Regions from separate parts of the Exiguobacterium sp. U13-1 genome, predicted to be linked through region 1. Evidence: a T-box and tRNA genes for the amino acid it is inferred to sense, from the RefSeq annotation. Region 1 holds a T-box; the other holds one or more tRNA genes.

The links. A T-box is a leader RNA that pairs with one kind of tRNA and senses whether it is charged. The one in region 1 lies ahead of alaS (alanine--tRNA ligase), so its partner is inferred to be a tRNA-Ala.
Region 2: it has a tRNA-Ala gene. The T-box ahead of alaS (alanine--tRNA ligase) is inferred to sense a tRNA for this amino acid. The anticodon was not compared.

What each region holds. Positions count from the first base shown of each region.
Region 1 covers NZ_CP015731.1:2,619,403-2,624,645, reverse strand. Annotated here, with positions in the region: gene recD2 (SF1B family DNA helicase RecD2) at 1-1,758, shown strand, start outside; T-box leader at 1,801-2,011, shown strand; gene alaS (alanine--tRNA ligase) at 2,069-4,711, shown strand; gene ESP131_RS13710 (IreB family regulatory phosphoprotein) at 4,746-5,015, shown strand; gene ruvX (Holliday junction resolvase RuvX) at 5,012-5,243, shown strand, end outside.
Region 2 covers NZ_CP015731.1:157,526-162,768, forward strand. Annotated here, with positions in the region: gene ESP131_RS00790 (S8 family serine peptidase) at 1-3,112, opposite strand, end outside; tRNA gene ESP131_RS00795 (tRNA-Ala) at 3,337-3,412, opposite strand; gene tatC (twin-arginine translocase subunit TatC) at 3,517-4,296, opposite strand; gene ESP131_RS00805 (twin-arginine translocase TatA/TatE family subunit) at 4,304-4,501, opposite strand; gene ESP131_RS00810 (redox-sensing transcriptional repressor Rex) at 4,501-5,160, opposite strand.

The sequences.
Region 1 (5,243 bases):
CTATTCTTAGCGCCATTTGATGTCACACCAAAACTAGCGGCGAAAATCTATGCTGCTTACGAAGGGGACGCCATGGCGCGAATTCGAGAGAATCCGTATTCCTTGATGTATGAAGTGAACGGGATTGGTTTTAAGACAGCCGATCATATCGCCTCACATCTCGGACTTGTCGGATTACATCCGGAACGTGTCGCTGCTTCGATCATGCATATATTAGAACAAGAAGCAGGAGAGGGACATGCCTTTGCGACGGTCGACTCACTATTACAACGGGCACCCCGGTTGCTTGGTGAAGACCCAGGAGAACGGCTGGAACAAGCGATTGAACTGTTGCTCGCTGAAGATAAGGTCAAGCTTGAAGAAGGTTGTTTGTATTTACCGACGATCTTTTATGCGGAAGTTCGAGCGGCGAAAGAACTGGCTCGCGTCATGGCGAACGGTGCCGAACAGGAAGTCGATGTCGCGACGATTCTTGAAGCGATTGGGCACCTCGAAGAACAGTTTGGCATGGAATATGCCGCACAGCAGCGGGAAGCGATCGAGTTAGCGGTTAAAGCACCATTGATGGTTCTGACCGGTGGACCAGGGACCGGTAAGACGACCGTCATCAAGGGAATTTTACATGCCTTGCAAGAAATTCATGATTGGCCACTTGAGAAAAGTCGCGTCAAGACGGGAGATGTCTATCCGTATGTCCTTGTTGCACCGACCGGACGCGCCGCTAAACGTTTGTCGGAAGCAACGGACGTTCCAGCGATGACGATTCATCGTCTGTTGAAGTATGACGGAACGAACTTCCAACTGAATGAAGATCAGCCGATCACGGGAAAAGTACTGATCATCGATGAGTCATCAATGATTGATATCTACTTGTTATCGAGTCTGCTCCGTGCTGTTCCGAACGGTATGAAAATTTTGTTCGTCGGTGACCGCGATCAGTTGCCATCCGTAGGTCCTGGGCAGGTACTGGCAGACTTGATGGACACGGAAGGGATTCCCGTCGTTCGTCTGAACGTCGTCCATCGCCAAGCGGAAGATTCTTCGATTTTACGGCTTGCCCATGATTTGAAGAACCGGACGACGTCTGCTGATTTGTTGGCACCACTTGCGGATCGTCGCTTCTATACCGCGTCTCCGCAAGAGACGTTACGCGGTATTTCAGCTTTCGCAGAAAAAGCACTTGCGAAAGGCTATTCGAAATTCGATGTTCAGATTCTTGCACCGACTTACCGTGGTCAAGTCGGAATCGACGAATTAAATGTCGCCTTGCAACGCGTCTACAACCCGGAAGAACCAAAGAAACGAGAAGTTAAACAAGGCACGCGGATTTACCGGACCGGAGATAAGATTCTCCAGCTCGTCAACAATGCAGAAGAAAACGTTTATAACGGAGATATCGGAGAAATCGTCAACATCTTCTTCGCTAAAGAGAATGTCGACAAGGTGGATAAGATCATCGCCCGCTTCGACCAGACGGAAGTCGAGTATAACCGAAGTGACTGGGATCAATTCACGCATGCCTATGCGATCACGATCCATAAGGCGCAAGGGTCCGAGTTTCCAATCGTCTTGATGCCGGTCTATTTTACGGGGGCGTTCAAGCATTCCCGAAATTTGATTTATACGGCGGTTACCCGTGCGAAGTCGAGTTTATTATTGTTCGGCGACCCACGAGCATTCCATAAAGCGTCGCAAGAAGAGGAACCCCGGCGCCGTACACGATTGATTGAACGACTCGGTGGTGTGACAAAGACTTGACGGATGCTGTGCGATAGGTAATAATCACGATAGATGAATGGACGTAACACGTTGATGGAAGATAAGTAAAAGGAAAACTCGAGTCCAGAGAGAAGTGAGTCTGCTGCAATCACTTTCTCGAGTCCCTTTGAAGCTCCTTCCGGAGTCGGGTGTAAACACCTGCGGGTCATCCCCGTTATCAGATGTTCGAGGTAGGCAATGGATTGCTTACGAACGAGGGTGGTACCACGGAAGCGATGCTTTCGTCCCTTTTCAGGGATGAAGACATCGCTTTTTTGCGTCCAAATAAAACCAATGGGGGTAACTGTTCATGAAAGCTCTAAAACCATTAACGGGTGCACAAATCCGTCAGATGTATCTTGATTTCTTCCAAAGCAAAGGACATGCGATCGAACCGAGTGCTTCACTCGTACCGGTCGAAGATCCATCGCTCTTGTGGATCAACTCGGGTGTTGCAACACTCAAGAAATATTTCGATGGTCGTGTCATTCCTGATAATCCACGGATTGTCAACGCACAAAAATCAATCCGGACGAACGATATCGAAAACGTTGGGAAAACAGCGCGTCACCACACATTCTTCGAGATGCTCGGAAACTTCTCCGTCGGTGATTACTTCCGTGAAGATGCAATCAAATGGGGCTGGGAGCTCTTGACGAGTGATGACTGGTACGGTCTTGATCCGGAACGTCTTTCGGTCACGATTCACCCGGAAGATGACGCAGCGCGTCAAATCTGGCTTGAACTCGGCGTGCCGGCTGAGCGGATCATTCCACTTGAAGATAACTTCTGGGAAATCGGTGAAGGTCCATCTGGTCCGAACACGGAAATCTTCTTCGATCGTGGTCCAGCTTTCGGAGACGATCCGAACGATTCAGAACTCTACCCAGGTGGCGAAAACGAACGCTATCTCGAGATCTGGAATATCGTCTTCAGTCAATACAACCACGATGGACACGGCAACTATACGGAACTTCCGCGTAAAAACATCGATACAGGGATGGGACTTGAACGGATGGCGTGTGTCATGCAGGACGTGCCGACGAACTTCGATACGGATCTGTTCATGCCGATCATTCATAAGACAGAAGAAATCAGCGGTAAAATCTACCGTGATGATTCGAAACTTGATGTAGCATTCAAAGTCATCGCAGACCACATCCGTACCGTATCATTCGCAATCGGTGATGGTGCGCTTCCTTCGAATGAAGGACGTGGATATGTCCTTCGTCGTTTACTACGCCGTGCGGTGCGTTATGCGAAGATGCTTGGAATCGAGCGTCCGTTCATGTATGAACTCGTCGATACGGTCGGGAACGTCATGGTCGACTTCTACCCACAAGTTCCGGAAAAAGCGGACTTCATCAAACGCGTCATCAAAAACGAAGAAGAACGTTTCCATGAGACACTTCATGACGGTCTTGCAATCTTGAACACAGTCGCTCAGACGTCTAAGGCGAACGGTGAGCATGTCATCAGCGGCGAAGATGCGTTCCGTCTGTATGACACATATGGTTTCCCACTTGAGTTGACAGTCGAGTATGCAGAAGATCATCAGATGTCTGTCGATGAAGAAGGCTTCAAATTAGCAATGGATGCGCAACGTCAGCGTGCACGTGCGGCACGTGAAGAGAGTGGTTCGATGCAACAGCAATCGGAAGTCCTCTCGACGCTAAAAGATAAAAGTACGTTCGTCGGCTATACCGACCTTAAGGCGGATGCAAAAATCATCGCTTTAGTGCATGATGGAGAACGAGTCACAGAAGTCGCTGCTGGTGAAGAAGCACAAGTCATTCTCGACATCACGCCGTTCTACGCTGAAAGCGGTGGTGAAGTCGCAGATACAGGAACAATCGAAGGCAAAGACTTCGTTCTTGATGTTAAAGATGTTCAAAAAGCACCAAACGGTCAAAACTTGCATACGGTCATCGTTCGTACAGGGATCGCAACGGAAGCGGCAGATGTCGTTGCAACGGTCGAAGCAGCAGAACGTAAAGCCGTCACGAAAAACCATACGGCAACACACTTGCTTCATAAAGCATTGAAAGATACGCTCGGAACACACGTTAACCAAGCGGGATCACTCGTTTCTCCAGAACGTCTTCGCTTCGATTTCTCACACTTCGGTGCAGTGACACAAGAAGAGTTGACGAAGATTGAACAAGACGTCAACCAAGCAATCTGGGCATCGCTACCGGTCGATATCGAAGAGATGAACATCGCTGATGCAAAAGCAAAAGGCGCGATGGCATTGTTCGGTGAGAAGTACGGTGAAACGGTCCGCGTCGTCTCAGCAGGCACATACTCGATCGAGTTGTGTGGCGGAATCCACGTCGGAAACACAGCCGAAATCGGCTTGTTCAAGATTGTTTCGGAGTCTGGTATCGGTGCAGGTACACGCCGAATCGAAGCGGTAACGGGTGCAGGTGCGTATCGTGTCATGAACCAACACTTAGAAACACTCGAACAAGCAGCAGCTGTTCTGAAGACGAAGACGACAGAAGTTCCTGTCCGCATCGAAGCACTGCAACAACAGCTTCGTGAGACGGAACGAGCAAACGAATCGTTGCAAGCAAAACTTGCGAACATTGAAGCTGCTTCGCTCAAGGATGATGTGGAAGAAATCAACGGTGTGCGTGTGCTTGCGAAACGTGTCGACGTCTCAGACATGGACGCTCTTCGCGGCATGATGGATGAGCTGAAGAGCTCACTCGGATCAGCGATCATCGTTCTCGGGAGTGCGCAAGGTGAGAAAGTCAATCTCGTCGCAAGCGTCTCAAAAGATTTAATCGACCAAGGCTATCATGCTGGTAAATTGATCAAGGAAGTCGCAACACGCTGCGGTGGGGGCGGTGGCGGTCGCCCTGACATGGCTCAAGCTGGTGGAAAAGATGCGTCGAAATTAGAAGAAGCACTCGCGTACGCTTCACAATACGTGCAATCACTGGCATAATAGAAACGTAGTGTATATGAAAGAGGTGATGAACGTGAGTCAGATGGATCAAACGATGAAATTCAACTTTCCGGAAGACGATAACAAAGCAGCAACACGTGATGTGTTGTTGACGGTCTATCATGCTTTAGAAGAAAAAGGATATCATCCGATCAACCAAATCGTCGGCTATCTCCTTTCAGGAGATCCTGCTTACATTCCTCGTCATAATGACGCACGTAATTTAATTCGTAAGATTGAACGCGACGAATTGCTCGAAGAACTCGTGAAATCTTATTTGGCGGAGAGTGGAAATTCAAAATGAAACGTGCAATGGGACTAGATGTCGGTTCGAAGACGATCGGGGTAGCGGTCAGTGATTTGATGGGCTGGACGGCGCAAGGCGTTGAGACGGTCAAGTGGACGGAACCGGATTACCCAGAAGCCTTCAAACGGCTCGATGTCATCATGAAGACATACAATGTCGAAATCCTAGTCATTGGTCTTCCGAAAAACATGAACGGTTCCATCGGTCCCCGCGCAGAAGCAAGTG
Region 2 (5,243 bases), 750 kb from region 1:
TCGCGCGCTCTGGAAGATCCGTCAACGTGTACGCTTTTTCTGTTGCTGCAAGTGGTTGTTTCAAGACACTCTTACCATTGACGAGGATATCGTATGACGCGACACCTGTTCCTTGGTCACCTGCTGTCCACGAGAGCGTTGATTTCGACGCATCCCACTTCACAGTTGCAGCTGGTTTTTTCGTATCGATATAGACTGGGAAGAGATTCGACTGCCATTTTGCATTCGGATAATCGATCACGGATTTGACTTTGTAGTAGTAAAGACCATCCTTGACCGGTTTCCCGTTGATCGTTCCGTCCCAAGCAGCGCTTGTGACTGGTGTGTATCCGTCCTCTGAACCGCTATCGTAGTAGTTCTTGACGACGTCCGTTTGCGTATCGAGCTTCTGAAGCGTTGCTTTGTTACGGTCAAGAATCGAGTACTCGACTTTTTTCGCATTACGGAGGAACGAGATGATCGGGAATGCTTCATCTGCGCTACCATCGTTGTTTGGTGAGAACGATACTTTGTTCGCGACGACATCGCCAGCAGCGTTTGCGCCGAGGAATTCGAAGTTATCCTTCACTTCTGTCGCTAGACCTGTCAAACCATAGAACGTGTTGTCTTCATCGTACAATGGTGCGTCTAGAATCGGCGCTTGATCCCATTTCCCTTTGAAGCCAACGTAAGGAACCGTCAATTCTGGATTCTTACTCTTCGTATCGATCAAACGGACGAATCCTTCGACGAAGTAGCCGTTCTCAAAGACTTGTTCGAGCGGAAGTTCGTTTGCCCAGTCCGTTGTATCCTTTAGATCGACCGATACACTGACTTTCGTTGAACTCTTCGGATTAATCGAGACCGAGCTTGCTTTCTTCGAGCCAACTGCGAATGAGATCGGATATGTGCCCTTGTTCGCGTCCACCGTACCGATCGTTCCCTTTTTAAAGATTCCGTTTGCTTCGAGGAAGTTCGATCCTTCTGCGCCGAGATCCGATTGAACCGTTCCGGCTAACTTATACGTCACTTTTTCACTGCTGTAGTTTTTCAAATCAAGTGTGAACGTGAACTTCTCGCCGACTTCCTTCAAGGATGCCTTACCTTCACCCGACTTCGTCTCTGTGACGACGACTGGCGTCTTCATGGCAGCACGAAGATCCATCAGTCCAGCTCCCTCACGACGTGGGGAGTAGAAGTTGCCTGTTTTTAGCTGCGCATTGTATTTTCCTTGATCGAGTTGTGGACGCGACGTGTTCATCAAGATGTTCTTCGCGAGTTTGACGCGTGTCGCACCGTCGACTTTGAAGTCCTTCGCGATCCGTTGCATGACGAGTGCCGTTCCACCAGCGACGTGTGGTGCCGCCATCGATGTCCCACTCATGACGCCATACTCGTTATCGTTGAGCGTCGAGTAGATTTTTCCACCTGGTGCCGTGATTTCTGGCTTGAAGTCAAGACTTGGTGTGACACCCCATGACGTGAAGTCAGACATTTGTCCTGCGACCGGGTTATCGGCTGAGACTGCTTTTCCGTCGAACGTGACAGCGATTGCTTTGCCTTCTTTTGCTTTTGCTTCGAGGTTGTTTCCGTCTTCGATGCTGAGTGTGACGAGTGGAATCGTTGGGTTATTGAGCGCCATGCTGACGTAATCCCCGTGATCGACTTTACCACGGACGATGACACCTGCTGCGCCTTGTTTTTGAGCTTCTGCTTGAATCATGCCATAGTTAAAATCACCCGTCCGAACGACGAAAACGACTTTCCCTTTGACATCTTTGCCTTCGTAGTTCGAAGCTTGACCGTCACCGACATAGACGACATCCTTCTTCTCTTTATCGAAGACGGCAATCGGATTCGGTGAATCTTGTTTTTGGTATGCCAAATAACCAGCATCCTGACCGTCGATCGTCAGTGCCATGCCTTCGAGTGTCAATTTCGTATTTTCGAGTGATGCGACTTGGAGTGCTTGGCTTGTTAAACCTGGGGCACCGACGACACCGATATCCGGGTTCGCTGTGTACGGGTTACCTGCACCATGACCTGCGAATGCCGAGTTACCAGCAGAAATCGCACACAAGATGCCGTTGTTCATCGCGTTGACGATTGCGCGTTGTTCTGGATCATCTGCATTGACGAACGATGCCGTCGAACCGAGACTCATGTTGATGACATCGGCTCCGAGTGCAATCGCATCATCGATCGCTTTAATGTAGATATCGCTGAATGTCGATGGCATTCCTGGATCGTTTCCGAAGACTTTCATCGCGAGGAGCTGTGTTTCCGGCGCGACCCCTTTGATGCCACCGTTTGCTTCATCGCCGTTTGCTCCGACCGTACCCGCGACGTGCATACCGTGCATCGATGCGCCCGCACCTAAATCACGGATTTCGCTATCGTGATCGGCATAGTTATAGCCATACGGTACTTTTTCCGTGAAGTACTTTCCTTTTAAGCCTTTTGTTTCTTTCGCACTATCGACTTTTGAAGAAGTCAAATCGATCTTCGTCTCTGGGCTCAAGACCATGTCCTTATGCGACGGATCGATTCCTGTATCGATGACGGCAACGATCGTTCCTTCCCCTTTAAAACCATAGTCTTGCCATGTTTCCTTCGCATTGACCATGTCCTTGCTGTACAGCATGTCTGGCTTTGCACCTTTAGCAACTTCCGGACGCGCGTATTCATGGGCGATATGTACGCTCTTGACGCCGTTAAGTTGTTTTATGTCTTCGATATCGCCGAACTTGACTTCACCACTGAATCCGTTGATGACGGTCGTGAAGCTCTCCTTATATGTAACGGGAATCGATTTTTTAGCGATGGCTGACTTGACTGATTTTTGAACGCTGACGAGGCGATCTTTAATCGACTCTTTTTCGGCATTGCTCAATGTGCTATACCGCTTGTTTTGAGCCTGGGCGATTTGAATCGCCGGCTTCTCTTCCATCTCGATGACGACACGGACTTTATCCGATTGTTTGTAGTTCTTCTCTTGCCCCGATTTCTTCAGTGAGAGCGCTTGCGGTTTTTGACCCGTTGCTTTGTCTTGCGACGACAGTGCACCTTGCGCACTGACTAGATTGGAAGACGTCATTAAGACGGCTGCCATAAGTGCAATCTTCTTCTTCATGCGTTCGTTTTCCCCTTTTCTGTAAAACCATAGTAGTACTACTGATAAAACAGTTAAACGAAAATTCTGTATATTTAGTTTAATGAATTTAATGGAAATAAACAATTTATATTTGTCTATTTTTTTAATTTATTTGTTTTACATGACATTTTATATTTGTAAGGAATTTAACTGGGAGTAAAATAAAAACTCCTCGACGCTTCGAGGAGTTAGATATTTGGTATTGGTGGAGACTATCGGGATCGAACCGACGACCTTTTGGCTGCCAGCCAAACGCTCTCCCAGCTGAGCTAAGCCCCCATGAATTATCTTTAGTATACGCATCACTAACTGCTTTATCAATATAAAAAGAACGCTTTCCTAAAAAAGAATCCCTTCCAAAATCGTCGGAAGGAATTCACGATTCATTTATTCAATTCACGCATCAAGTCCGCCTGTCGTTCAAGCTCTGCCTGTTGCTCGAGGATCAAGACCTTTTTGTACGTCCGCGCAGAAATCAAGATGCTGATCTCATAGAGAACGAACAATGGAACCGAGATCATCAAGTGTGACGTCACGTCCGGCGGTGCGATCAATGCCGCAACGACGAACAGCGCAAAGTACGCATATTTCCGATTCTTTCGCATGAAATATGGCGTCACGAGACCAAGACGTGTCAGGAACATCGTCACGACCGGCAATTGGAACAGAAGACCGAACGGCATCGTCAACCGGATTAAGAAACTGAAGTAGTTCTCGACTCCGATGACTTGTTCGATTCCGAGCTCTTTCCCGAGATCCGTTGAGACTTCAAGCAAGAAGGGAAGCAACCAGAAATACGAGAAGGCTACGCCAGCCAAAAACAGAAAGAAGATGACCGGAATATACGTCAATGTCGCTTTTTGCTCCTTGTCATAAAGTCCTGGTCGGACGAATGCCCAGAGTTGATACATCCAGAACGGTGACGCTAAAATCAGCGCAATGATGAACGCAAGATTCAAATACAACATTAAAGGATCGGCGACGTTGAAGGCATTCAAACCGATGCCGAGCTCTTTTAAGTCCGCTTGCAAGAAGCGAACGAGCGGTCGGACGAGCGGAAATGCGACAGCGAACAGGACGACGACGATGATAAGCGACCAGACGATCCGCTTGCGCAGTTCGTCAAGGTGCGACGTCATGCTTTGCTCTTGATCAACCGTCATGATTCAATCACTTCTCTTTCGGTTCGTCCTTTTTATCGTCGTCCATGATGCCGTTCGTAGCATTCTTGAACTCTTTCAATGTCTGACCCGCAGCGCGTCCGAATTCTGGTAACTTCTTCGGTCCGAAGATGATCAACGCGACGACCGCGATTAATCCGATGCTCGCTGGTCCGATACCTAGTGTGAGCGGGATAAGGTTTTCCATTATGATTTCACTCCTTCAGCTGATTGCGAATAATGCTTCATGAAATAAACTAACGACTGCAACTCGATCGATAAATCGATGTGATGGACCCGGACGCTCGCTGGCACGTTCAACCGCGCTGGCGTAAAGTTCAGGATGCCTGTCACACCATACTCGACTAACTCATCCGCTACTGACTGTGCGAACTGCGATGGAACCGTCAAGATGGCAACATCGACCTGATTCGCTTCGATTTGTTCTTTCATGTCCGAAACATGATAGATTGGAACGTCATGCGTCGTTGTTCCGACCTTCTCTTCGTCCGCATCAAACGCAACGACTATCCGAGTACTATTATTCTTTAAAAAGTTATAATTTGCAAACGCTGTTCCGAGATGACCGACCCCGATTAAGGCAACATTCGTCACCTCATCTTGATTCAAGGTTTTGCGGAAAAACGTTAAGAGATGTTGAACGTTATATCCATACCCCTTCTTCCCTAATGCCCCAAAGTAGGAAAAATCGCGACGAATCGTTGCTGAATCAACCTTCACCGCCTCGCTTAACTCAGCAGAAGAGACGCGGAGCTTGCCTGAATTGTATAAACTTTGGATGAAGCGATAATATAGCGGCAACCGTTTTGCTGTCGCTTGTGGAATTTTTGTGTCTGGTCCATTCATCCTGCAGTTCCCCCTTCGGCCACATCCATCGTGGCACCCAAATCTTTGCAAAAAGCTTTCTACTCTCCTTGATTGTAAACCAC